2 regions of the Pseudomonas deceptionensis genome follow, and region 2 is predicted to be linked to the other one. Evidence: predicted binding sites of a transcription regulator. Region 2 holds the regulator's gene; the other holds the start of a gene.
The links. The regulator FliA, encoded in region 2, starts transcription of late flagellar genes. The targets are predictions, from matches to a motif close to CTAAAGTTTNNNNNNNNNNNGCCGNTAA.
Positions count from the first base shown of each region.

Region 1: a site for FliA is predicted at 2,786-2,813, ahead of BLW11_RS02625 (methyl-accepting chemotaxis protein). Genes of this name have one in related genera too.

Region 1 covers NZ_FNUD01000002.1:618,902-623,825, reverse strand. Annotated here, with positions in the region: gene BLW11_RS02635 (amino acid ABC transporter permease) at 1-318, shown strand, start outside; gene BLW11_RS02630 (amino acid ABC transporter ATP-binding protein) at 311-1,045, shown strand; gene BLW11_RS02625 (methyl-accepting chemotaxis protein) at 1,164-2,732, opposite strand; gene BLW11_RS02620 (16S rRNA (uracil(1498)-N(3))-methyltransferase) at 2,886-3,596, opposite strand; gene tatC (twin-arginine translocase subunit TatC) at 3,593-4,390, opposite strand; gene tatB (Sec-independent protein translocase protein TatB) at 4,395-4,802, opposite strand; gene BLW11_RS02605 (twin-arginine translocase TatA/TatE family subunit) at 4,813-4,924, opposite strand, start outside.
Region 2 covers NZ_FNUD01000002.1:4,250,387-4,255,310, forward strand. Annotated here, with positions in the region: gene BLW11_RS19645 (chemotaxis protein CheA) at 1-1,257, opposite strand, end outside; gene BLW11_RS19650 (protein phosphatase CheZ) at 1,320-2,108, opposite strand; gene BLW11_RS19655 (chemotaxis response regulator CheY) at 2,129-2,500, opposite strand; gene fliA (RNA polymerase sigma factor FliA) at 2,709-3,449, opposite strand; gene fleN (flagellar synthesis regulator FleN) at 3,449-4,276, opposite strand; gene flhF (flagellar biosynthesis GTPase FlhF) at 4,396-4,924, opposite strand, start outside.

The DNA of each region.
Region 1 (4,924 bases), 3.6 Mb from region 2:
ATCGCCCGCGGGCAAAACGAAGCCGCTCGCTCGCTGGGGCTCAACAGCAGCCAGTCGATGCGCTACGTCGTGTTGCCGCAAGCGTTCAAACGTGTGCTGCCGCCGCTGGCCGGGCAATTTATCAGCCTGGTCAAAGACACCTCGCTGGTGTCGGTGATCGCCATTACCGAGCTGCTCAAAAGCGGCCGTGAAGTCATCACCACCTCGTTTTCGCCGTTCGAAATCCTGTTCTGCGTTGCGGGCCTGTACCTGTTGATCAACCTGCCGCTGTCGCATTTCGCCAGCCGGCTTGAGCGGAGGCTCGCGCAAAGTGATTGAAGTTCGCGAACTGGTAAAAGTCTTCGACACCCGCGGGCACATTGTTCGCGCGGTAGACAACGTCAGCACCACCGTCGCCCAGGGCGAAGTACTGGTGGTGATCGGCCCGTCGGGCTCGGGCAAGTCGACCTTTCTGCGCTGCCTCAATGGCCTGGAAGACTTCGACTCCGGCTCTGTCAGCATTGACGGTCTGGACCTGGCCAACCCCAAAACCGACGTCAATGCCTATCGGCGTGAAGTCGGCATGGTGTTCCAGCATTTCAACCTGTTCCCGCACATGACCGTGCTCGAAAACCTGTGCCTGGCGCAGAAGGTCGTGCGCAAGCGTGGCAAGGCCGAGCGCGAAGCCAAGGCCCGTGCGCTGCTGGAGAAGGTCGGTATCGGGCAGAAGGCCAATGAGTTCCCGTCACGCCTCTCGGGCGGTCAGCAACAGCGCGTGGCGATTGCCCGTGCGCTGGCGATGGAACCCAAGGTGATGTTGTTTGACGAACCCACCTCGGCGCTGGACCCGGAGATGGTCGGCGAAGTACTGGACGTCATGAAGACCCTGGCCCGCGAAGGCATGACCATGGTCTGTGTGACCCACGAAATGGGCTTTGCCCGCGAAGTGGCGAACCGCGTGTTGTTCTTTGACCATGGCAAGTTGCTGGAAGACTCCAACCCGCAAGACTTCTTCAACTCGCCCAAAGACCTGCGCGCCCAGGCGTTTTTGCGGCAGGTGCTTTAAAAGCGCCCTAACCCTCTCCCGGAGGGAGAGGGGGCTGACCGCATGCGATCTCAAGAACACCACCCGCCAGCTCCCTCTCCCTTTGGGAGAGGGTTGGGGGTGAGGGGCTTTTGACTCTTTAAACCTTGAACCGCCCAACCAATGCTTGAAGATGCGTACCCAGACGCGCCAGCTCAATGCTGGACGCGGCAGTCTCTTCGCTGGCCGCGGCGGTTTGCTCGGACACATCACGCACATTCAACACACTGCGGTTGATCTCATCGGCCACAGCACTTTGCTGCTCGGCCGCGGCCGCGATCTGCTGGTTCATGCCCTGAATCGTCGACACCGTGCGGGTGATATTGCCCAGAGACTCGCCTGCGCGACGGGTCAGCTCAACGCTGTTGTCGGTCAGGGCGCGGCTGCTGTCCATGCTGCTCGACACTTGCTGGGTGCCACTTTGCAGGCCCGCAATCAGCTCTTCGATCTCCTCGGTGGATTTTTGCGTGCGCTGCGCCAGGCTGCGCACCTCGTCCGCGACCACCGCAAACCCGCGACCGGCTTCACCGGCCCGCGCAGCCTCGATGGCCGCGTTGAGGGCCAGCAGGTTGGTTTGCTGGGCGACGGACTTGATCACGTCCAGCACGCTGCCAATCTTGTCGCTTTCACGCTTGAGATGGCCCATGGCCTCGGTGGAGTGACCAACTTCGATCGCCAACTTCTCTATCTGGGAGATGGCTTCGGCGACCACTTTGTCGCCTTCGCGGGCCTGCTGGTCGGCAGCGACTGCAGCTTCGCTGGCCTCTTCGGCATTGCGAGCCACTTCCTGAACCGTCGCAGCCATTTCATGCATGGCGGTGGCGACCTGATCGGTTTCGACCTTCTGGTTGTTGACCCCGGCGCTGGTCTGCTCGGTCACCGCCGAGAGCTCTTCGGCCGCGCTGGCGATTTGTGTCACGCCGTCGCTGATGCCGCTAATCAACTCGCGCAGACCGGTGGTCATCCGTTGAATGGCTTGCTGTAGCTGGCCCAGTTCGTCGCGGCGGTTGGTCGGGTGGTCATGGGTCAGGTCGCCGGATGCGATCTGCTCAACGGTTTTCAGCGTGCGCTGCAGCGGGATCACAATCTGGCGGGTAATGACCCAGGCGGCAATGAAGCCCAGTACCAGCGCCAGCAGCGCACAACCGATCAGCAGGTTGGTGGCTTGCTGGCTTTCGGTGTTGCGTTTGGCTGTTTGCAGCGCCGAAAGCTTTTGGCTCTGCTCGATCAGGACATTGCCCTGCTGGTGCATGCGCTCAACGGCCTGGTCACCGGGCCGGGAGCCCTGAATGAGGTCAGCGAAGGCGCGCTTGTACTCAGTCACGGCGTTGAGTTGCTGCTCGACCAGGGTCAGGTCTTCGGGAGCTACCAGCTGTGCATGTGAGAGCTCCAGCGCGTTGTCCAGTTCGGTCAACTGGTGGGTGACGTCGGCAAGGGTGTTTTCCCCGGGCTGGCGCTCATATTCCAGGCGGGCAATGCGCAGGTCTTTGGTCAGCCCGATGATTTTCGAGATGTTGGCCAGCTTGTCACCCCGGTCGATCACGGACACCAGGCCATTCCAGCCGGTGGCGGTGATCAATAAGGTCAACACGAGTACCAGGCCGAAGCCCAGGCTGAGTTTACGTTTGACGCTTATGTTGCCGAGCAGTTGGGCCAACTGACGGTACATGGTGATACTCCTTTACTGACCGAGACTCGTGACAGTCTTTCTGGGTTGTAAGGGCATCGGCGCGCAGGGAGATAACTGAAGGGCAGAGGTTGAATGTGTGACCGAGGTCAAATGTCAGTAGCCGCTGCTGCAGCGGCCACTGATTCTGGAGGGCTAGAACAGGCGTGCGAGCAGAGCGGTAACGGCGGTTTCGACCCGCAGGATGCGCGCACCCAGTTGCACCGGTTGCAGACCTGTCTTGGCCAGCAAGTCGATTTCGTAAGGGATCCAGCCACCTTCCGGGCCGATGGCCAGGGTGACCGCCTCGTCCAGCCCGCGCGGGCAGGCCGGGTAATCACCCGGATGGCCAACCAGACCCAGCGTGCCTTCGACCAGTGCCGGCAGTCGGTCTTCTACAAAGGGCTTGAAGCGCTTTTCGATAATGATCTCGGGCAAGACGCTGTCACGTGATTGCTCAAGGCCAAGAATCAGTTGCTCACGAATGGCTTCGGGCTCCAGAAACGGGGTCTGCCAGAAGCTTTTTTCAACCCGGTAACTGTTGACCAGGATGACCTTGGGCACGCCCATCGAGGCCACGGTTTGCAGCACCCGACGCAGCATTTTCGGGCGCGGCAGGGCCAGCAACAGGGTCAGGGGCAGTTTGGCCGGGGGCGGCTGGTCAAGGCTGTGGATAACCAGTTCGGCTTCCTTAGCCTCAAGGCGCACCAGCTCGGCGCTGCCCATCAATCCGCCAATCCGGCCGACGCGCAGGCTGTCGCCGACAGCGGCACGGTGAACTTCCTGCATGTGAGTCAGGCGCCGATCGCGCAGGATCACACGGTCGGCGGCAATGAAATCAGCCTCTTCGAGGAGCAGCAGGTTCACGCTTGTGGCGCTGGCGGTTGGGCGTCGTTGTCTGCCGGTTGTTCGTCCGGGTCTTCACCGCGCTTGTTTTTGCTGATCAGGCTGCCAAACAGGATGCCGATTTCAAACAGCATCCACATCGGGATCGCCAGCAAGGTTTGCGAGAAGATGTCCGGCGGGGTCAGGATCATGCCAACCACGAAGCAGCCGATGATCACGTACGGGCGGATCTTGCGCAGGTATTTGACGTCGACGATGCCGATCCATACCAGCAGCACCACGGCCACCGGGATTTCAAAGGCCACGCCAAAGGCAAAAAACAGGGTCATGACGAAATCAAGGTAGCTGCTGATGTCGGTCATCATCGCTACGCCTTCGGGGGTGGCGGCGGCGAAGAACTTGAACACCAGCGGGAACACCAGGAAGTAGGCGAACGCCATGCCGGCATAAAACAGGAAGATGCTGGAGACCAGCAATGGCACGGCGATGCGCTTTTCGTGCTTGTACAGGCCGGGTGCGATAAAGCCCCAGATCTGGTGCAGGATCACCGGGATCGCAATAAACAGCGAAACCATCATGGTCAGCTTGAGCGGCGTGAGGAACGGCGAGGCCACGTCGGTTGCGATCATCGTCGCGCCCACCGGCAGGTATTCACGCAACGGCGTGGAGACCAGGGTGTAGATCTGCTGCGTGAAGGCGAACAACCCGGCAAAGATGATGAAAATCGCCGCGATGCAGCGCAGCAGGCGGGTGCGCAGCTCGGTCAGGTGCGAAACCAGCGGCATTGGCTGGTCGTGTTCAGGCTTATCGCTCATGCGCTTAAGGGGCTCGCGGTGGCAGGGTAGGGTCGTGTGGCGCTGCCGGTTGAGGCGCAGGGTCGGACGCGGTTTTGCTCAGGCTCACGGGCGCGGGGCTCGCTGGCTCGACAGGCGCTGTGCTGACGGGAGGCTCGGTCGGCGTTAATGGCTTCACGGCGTCCTGCAGCGGAGCCAGAATCTTCTTGGCTTCCTCTTCCATCGACAGAATGTGTTCGTTGTGCAGCTGCCGACGAATTTCGTCGGCGCCGATTTCACGTTCAACTTCCTGTTTGATCGCATTGAAACTGCGTTTCAGGCGCCCGATCCACAGGCCCGCCGTGCGCGCGGCACCCGGCAGGCGCTCGGGGCCGAGCACCAGCAGGGCCACCAGGCCAACGAGCAGCAGTTCACTGAAGCTGATACCGAACATTAGTTTTGGCTCACACGTCTTTGCGGGTCGGCTCTTCGACTTTCTGCGCCTGCACGTCAATGGTGTGCGGCTCGTTCAGGGTCGAAGTGGTGTGTGGCTGCGGCGCGGCAGTTGGCTGCGCA
Region 2 (4,924 bases):
TTTCAGCTGACGCGCCAGATCCCGTACCAGACGCGGGAAGCGCCCGAATACTTTTTTGATCGGCTGCATGCGGGTCTTCATCACCGCGGTTTGCAGGTCGGCGGTGACCACGTCGAGGTTGGACAGGGCCTTGGCCATATCTTCGTCATGACTGTTCAGGCCCAGGCGCACCAGACGGTTACGCACCAGCACCAGCTCGCCGACCATGTTCATGATGTCGTCAAGCCGGGCGGTGTCTACCCGCACAGTGGTTTCAGCCTCGGAGGCGACCGGCTTTTCCGAAGGAGCAGAAGCGGCCCGGGGCGCAGCCGCACGCACCGCAGCCGGTTTGGCCGCTGCCGGAGCCGGAGCCGGTGCAGCCACTACCGCTGCACTGTCGGCACTGAACTTGCCCTTGCCATGCAGCTCATCGAGCAGGGCTTCAAATTCGTGGTCGCTGATCAGCGCGGGATCACCGACAGCTTCAGCGGCCGTGGCCTGGGGTTCAACAGGCGCCGCTGCTTCCAGCGCGCCAGCATTGAAAGAGCCCTTGCCATGCAACTGGTCAAGCAAGGCTTCGAATTCGTCGTCGGTGATGTCGTTACTGACCTCGGCCGGTACAGCGGGCTCCTTTTCGGGCGTGGCGGCAACCACCGCAGCATCCGCCGAAAACTGGCCCTTGCCGTGCAACTGGTCGAGCAGCAACTCAAACTCGGCATCGCTGATTTCGTCGCTGGCCGTAACCTCCCCCGGTGTCACCGGATCAGGCTCGGCCGCAGCCGCCTTGACCGCATCGAGCGAGTCGAGCAACTGTTCGAACTCGCTGTCGGTGATATCGGTTACCGGGGCTGCTGCCACTGGCACAGGCGCAACGGCCACTTGGGCAGAGGCAGGCTCCGCCAGGCGTGCCAGCGCCGCCAGCAGCTCAGGCGTTGCCGCCGTGATCGGGCAGCGCTCGCGCACTTCGCTGAACATGCCGTTGACCGCATCGAGGGCCTCAAGCACCACATCCATCAGCTCCGCGTCGACGCCGCGTTCACCCTTGCGCAGGATGTCGAAGACGTTTTCGGCGATGTGACAGCACTCCACCAACTCATGGAGCTGCAGGAAGCCGGCGCCCCCTTTTACAGTGTGAAAACCGCGAAAAATTGCATTGAGCAGATCCGCATCATCCGGTCGGCTTTCCAGCTCGACCAGCTGTTCGGACAGCAGCTCTAGAATCTCGCCGGCTTCAACCAGGAAATCCTGAAGGATTTCTTCATCGGCGCCGAAGCTCATGTACGTGCTCCTTGAAATAGGGCTTCGACGCCAGGCAACAGCGCCCGCACGTCCATGAAGTCCTAAAAACCTAAACTGGACAGCAAATCGTCTACATCATCCTGACCGGATACGACGTCATTACGTGTATCGGCATGAATCTGCGGACCTTCACCCTTGGTCTGGCTTTTTTGCGATTTATTTTCGGCACGCATCGCATCACGGTCGTGTTCGATCCCTGCAAAGCGATCCACCTGGCTGGCCATCAACACCAACTTGAGCAGATTGCTTTCGACTTCGGTCACCAATTGCGTTACCCGCTTGATCACCTGACCGGTGAGGTCCTGGTAATCCTGGGCCAGCAAGATGTCAGTGAGGTTTGCAGACACGGTGTTGTTCTGCGTTTCGCTACGCGTCAAAAAACTGTCGACTCGACGCGCCAGCTCGCGAAATTCCTCGGCACCGACTTCACGACGCATGAAGCGCCCCCAGTCCGTGCTCAGGGCTTTGGCTTCCTGAGCCATTCCGTTGACCAGCGGCGTGCTGTGCTCCACCAGGTCCATGGTGCGGTTGGCGGCGGCTTCCGTCAGCTTCACAACATAGGCCAAACGTTCGGTGGCATCCGTGATCTGCGACACTTCTTCTGCTTGCGGCATGCTCGGGTCAATATGGAAATTGACAATCGCACTGTGCAGTTCACGGGTCAGCTTGCCGACTTCGCGGTACAACCCGCGATCACGGGTCTGGTTGAGTTCGTGAATCAGCTGCACTGCATCGCCAAACTGGCCTCTTTCAAGGCTTTCGACCAATTCGTGAGCATGTTTTTTCAGGGTCGATTCAAAATCGCCCTGCGTAGCTTCTTGATGCTCCATAGCGCCCCCAAGGCAACCGATCAACCGATGCGATCAAAGATCTTTTCGATTTTGTCTTTGAGTGCAATAGCGGTGAACGGCTTGACCACATAACCGTTAACACCGGCCTGGGCCGCTTCGATAATCTGCTCGCGCTTGGCTTCAGCCGTCACCATCAGTACCGGCAAATGCTTGAGTTTTTCGTCTGCACGCACGTGACGCAACAGCTCGATACCGGTCATGCCCGGCATGTTCCAGTCAGTCACCAAAAAGTCGATATGCCCCAGATTGAGGATCGGCAGCGCCGTAGTGCCGTCATCCGCCTCGACCGTGTTGGTGAAACCAAGGTCACGCAACAGGTTTTTAATGATCCGCCGCATCGTTGAAAAATCATCAACGATGAGGATTTTCATGTTCTTGTCCAATTCGACCTCCAAGCAGTCTTAAACGCGCCCAGCACCTGAGCACGCCATTCAATCAAGTTCGGTAAATATTCAAAACCGCGAACCCTGTAGCCGCTGCCGAAGGCTGCGACGGGTTGCGCAGAAACCCCGCCTTTGAACAGGCAACGAAGGTTATGCGGCCCTTATCGCAGCCGGCGCCGGCGGCTACAGAAGGTGGTTAGTGCGCTCGCCACTGACTCAGGCGTGCGCGCAATCGTGCGGCGCACTGGCTGTGCAGCTGGCTGACCCGGGATTCACTGACCCCCAGCACTTCACCGATTTCCTTGAGGTTCAGCTCCTCGTCGTAGTACAGCGCCAACACCAGCCGCTCACGCTCGGGCAGGTGCGCAATCGCATCGGCCAGGGCGGCCTGGAAGCGTTCGTCTTCCAGGTCCCGCGAAGGCTCCGGGTGAGCACTTGCGCCATCCTCATGCAGCCCTTCGTGTTCGCCGTCCTGCAACAGATCGTCAAAACTGAACAGGCGGCTGCCCAGGGTGTCATTCAAAATGGCGTAATAATCATCAAGGCTTAACTGGAGTTCGGCCGCAACTTCGTGATCTTTAGCGTCACTACCGGTTTTTGCTTCAATTACCCGAATTGCATCGCTGACCATGCGTGTATTGCGGTGAACCGAACGCGGAGCCCAGTCGCCCTTACGCACCTCATCAAGCATCGCGCCACGGATACGAATGCCGGCATAGGTCTCGAAACTCGCCCCCTTACTCGCGTCGTATTTGCCCGACACTTCGAGCAGGCCGATCATCCCGGCCTGGATCAAGTCATCCACCTGCACACTGGCCGGCAAACGCGCCAGCAGGTGATACGCAATGCGTTTGACCAAGGGGGCATAACGCTCGATCAGCTCGTACTGGCTGTCACGCGATGCCTTGCTGTACATGCGATAGCCACTGGCTGTCATTAAAAGCGCCCCCCTGCTTGCTGCACCAGACGCTCGACAAAGAACTCCAGGTGCCCCCGGGGGTTTGCAGGCAGTGGCCAGGTGTCCACCTTCTGGGCGATGGCCTTGAAGGCCAGCGAGCATTTGGAGCGCGGGAACGCTTCATAGACGGCGCGCTGCTTCTGTACAGCCTTGCGTACGCATTCGTCGTAGGGGACGGCGCCCACGTACTGCAGGGCCACGTCCAGAAAACGGTCGGTGACCTTGGTCAGCTTGGCGAACAAGTTGCGACCTTCCTGCGGGCTTTGGGCCATGTTGGCGAGCACGCGAAAACGGTTCATCCCGTAATCGCGGTTCAGCAGCTTGATCAGCGCGTAGGCATCGGTGATCGAGGTCGGTTCGTCGCACACCACCAGCAGCACTTCCTGGGCGGCGCGCACAAAGCTGACCACTGACTCGCCGATCCCGGCGGCGGTGTCGATCACCAGCACGTCCAGGTTATCGCCCAGGTCGCTGAACGCCTGAATCAAGCCGGCATGTTGCGCCGGGCTCAGGTGCACCATGCTCTGGGTGCCCGAGGCCGCCGGCACGATACGAATCCCGCCTGGGCCCTGGAGCAATACGTCGCGCAGCTCGCAACGCCCCTCGACCACATCGGCCAGGGTGAATTTCGGGGTCAGGCCCAGCAGGACGTCTACATTCGCCAACCCGAGATCCGCGTCCATCAACAAGACGCGCCTGCCCAACTCGGCCAATGCGATAGACAAGTTGACTGAAACGTTAGTTTTACCGACGCCACCCTTGCCGCCGGTCACTGCGATCACCTGTACGGGATGCATGCTGCCCATGATCTTTCTTTACCTTGTCTTACTTAGACGCGGCTACATACGTTGGCTGCGCGTTCCCCACCGGAACAAAATCTTCAGACCATCTGATGTAGGTACATTGCAACGTAATCGTGACTACCTCAGCCAACCCGCTTGGGAGGGCTGTGATAGATATCAGCGAACATATCGGCCATGGCTTCTTCGCTGGGTTCTTCCTGCATTTGCACACTCACTGCACGGCTCACCAACTGGTGGCGCCGCGGCAGGTGGAGATCGTCCGGGATACGCGGGCCGTCCGTCAGGTAAGCCACCGGCAACGCGTTACTGATCGCCAGGCTCAATACCTCCCCCAGGCTCGCCGTTTCATCCAGCTTGGTCAGGATGCAACCGGCCAGCCCGCAACGCTTGTAACTGAGGTAGGCCGCCGTCAGAACCTGTTTCTGACTGGTGGTGGCCAATACCAGATAATTGCGCGCCTTGATCCCGCGCCCGGCCAGGCTTTCAAGCTGCAGGCGCAACGCCGGGTCGCTGGCTTGCAGGCCGGCGGTATCCACCAGCACCACACGCTTGCGCACCAGCGGTTCGAGGGTCTGGCCCAACGACTGGCCCGGGGCCACGTGGGTCACCGGCACATTGAGAATCCGGCCCAGGGTTTTGAGTTGCTCCTGG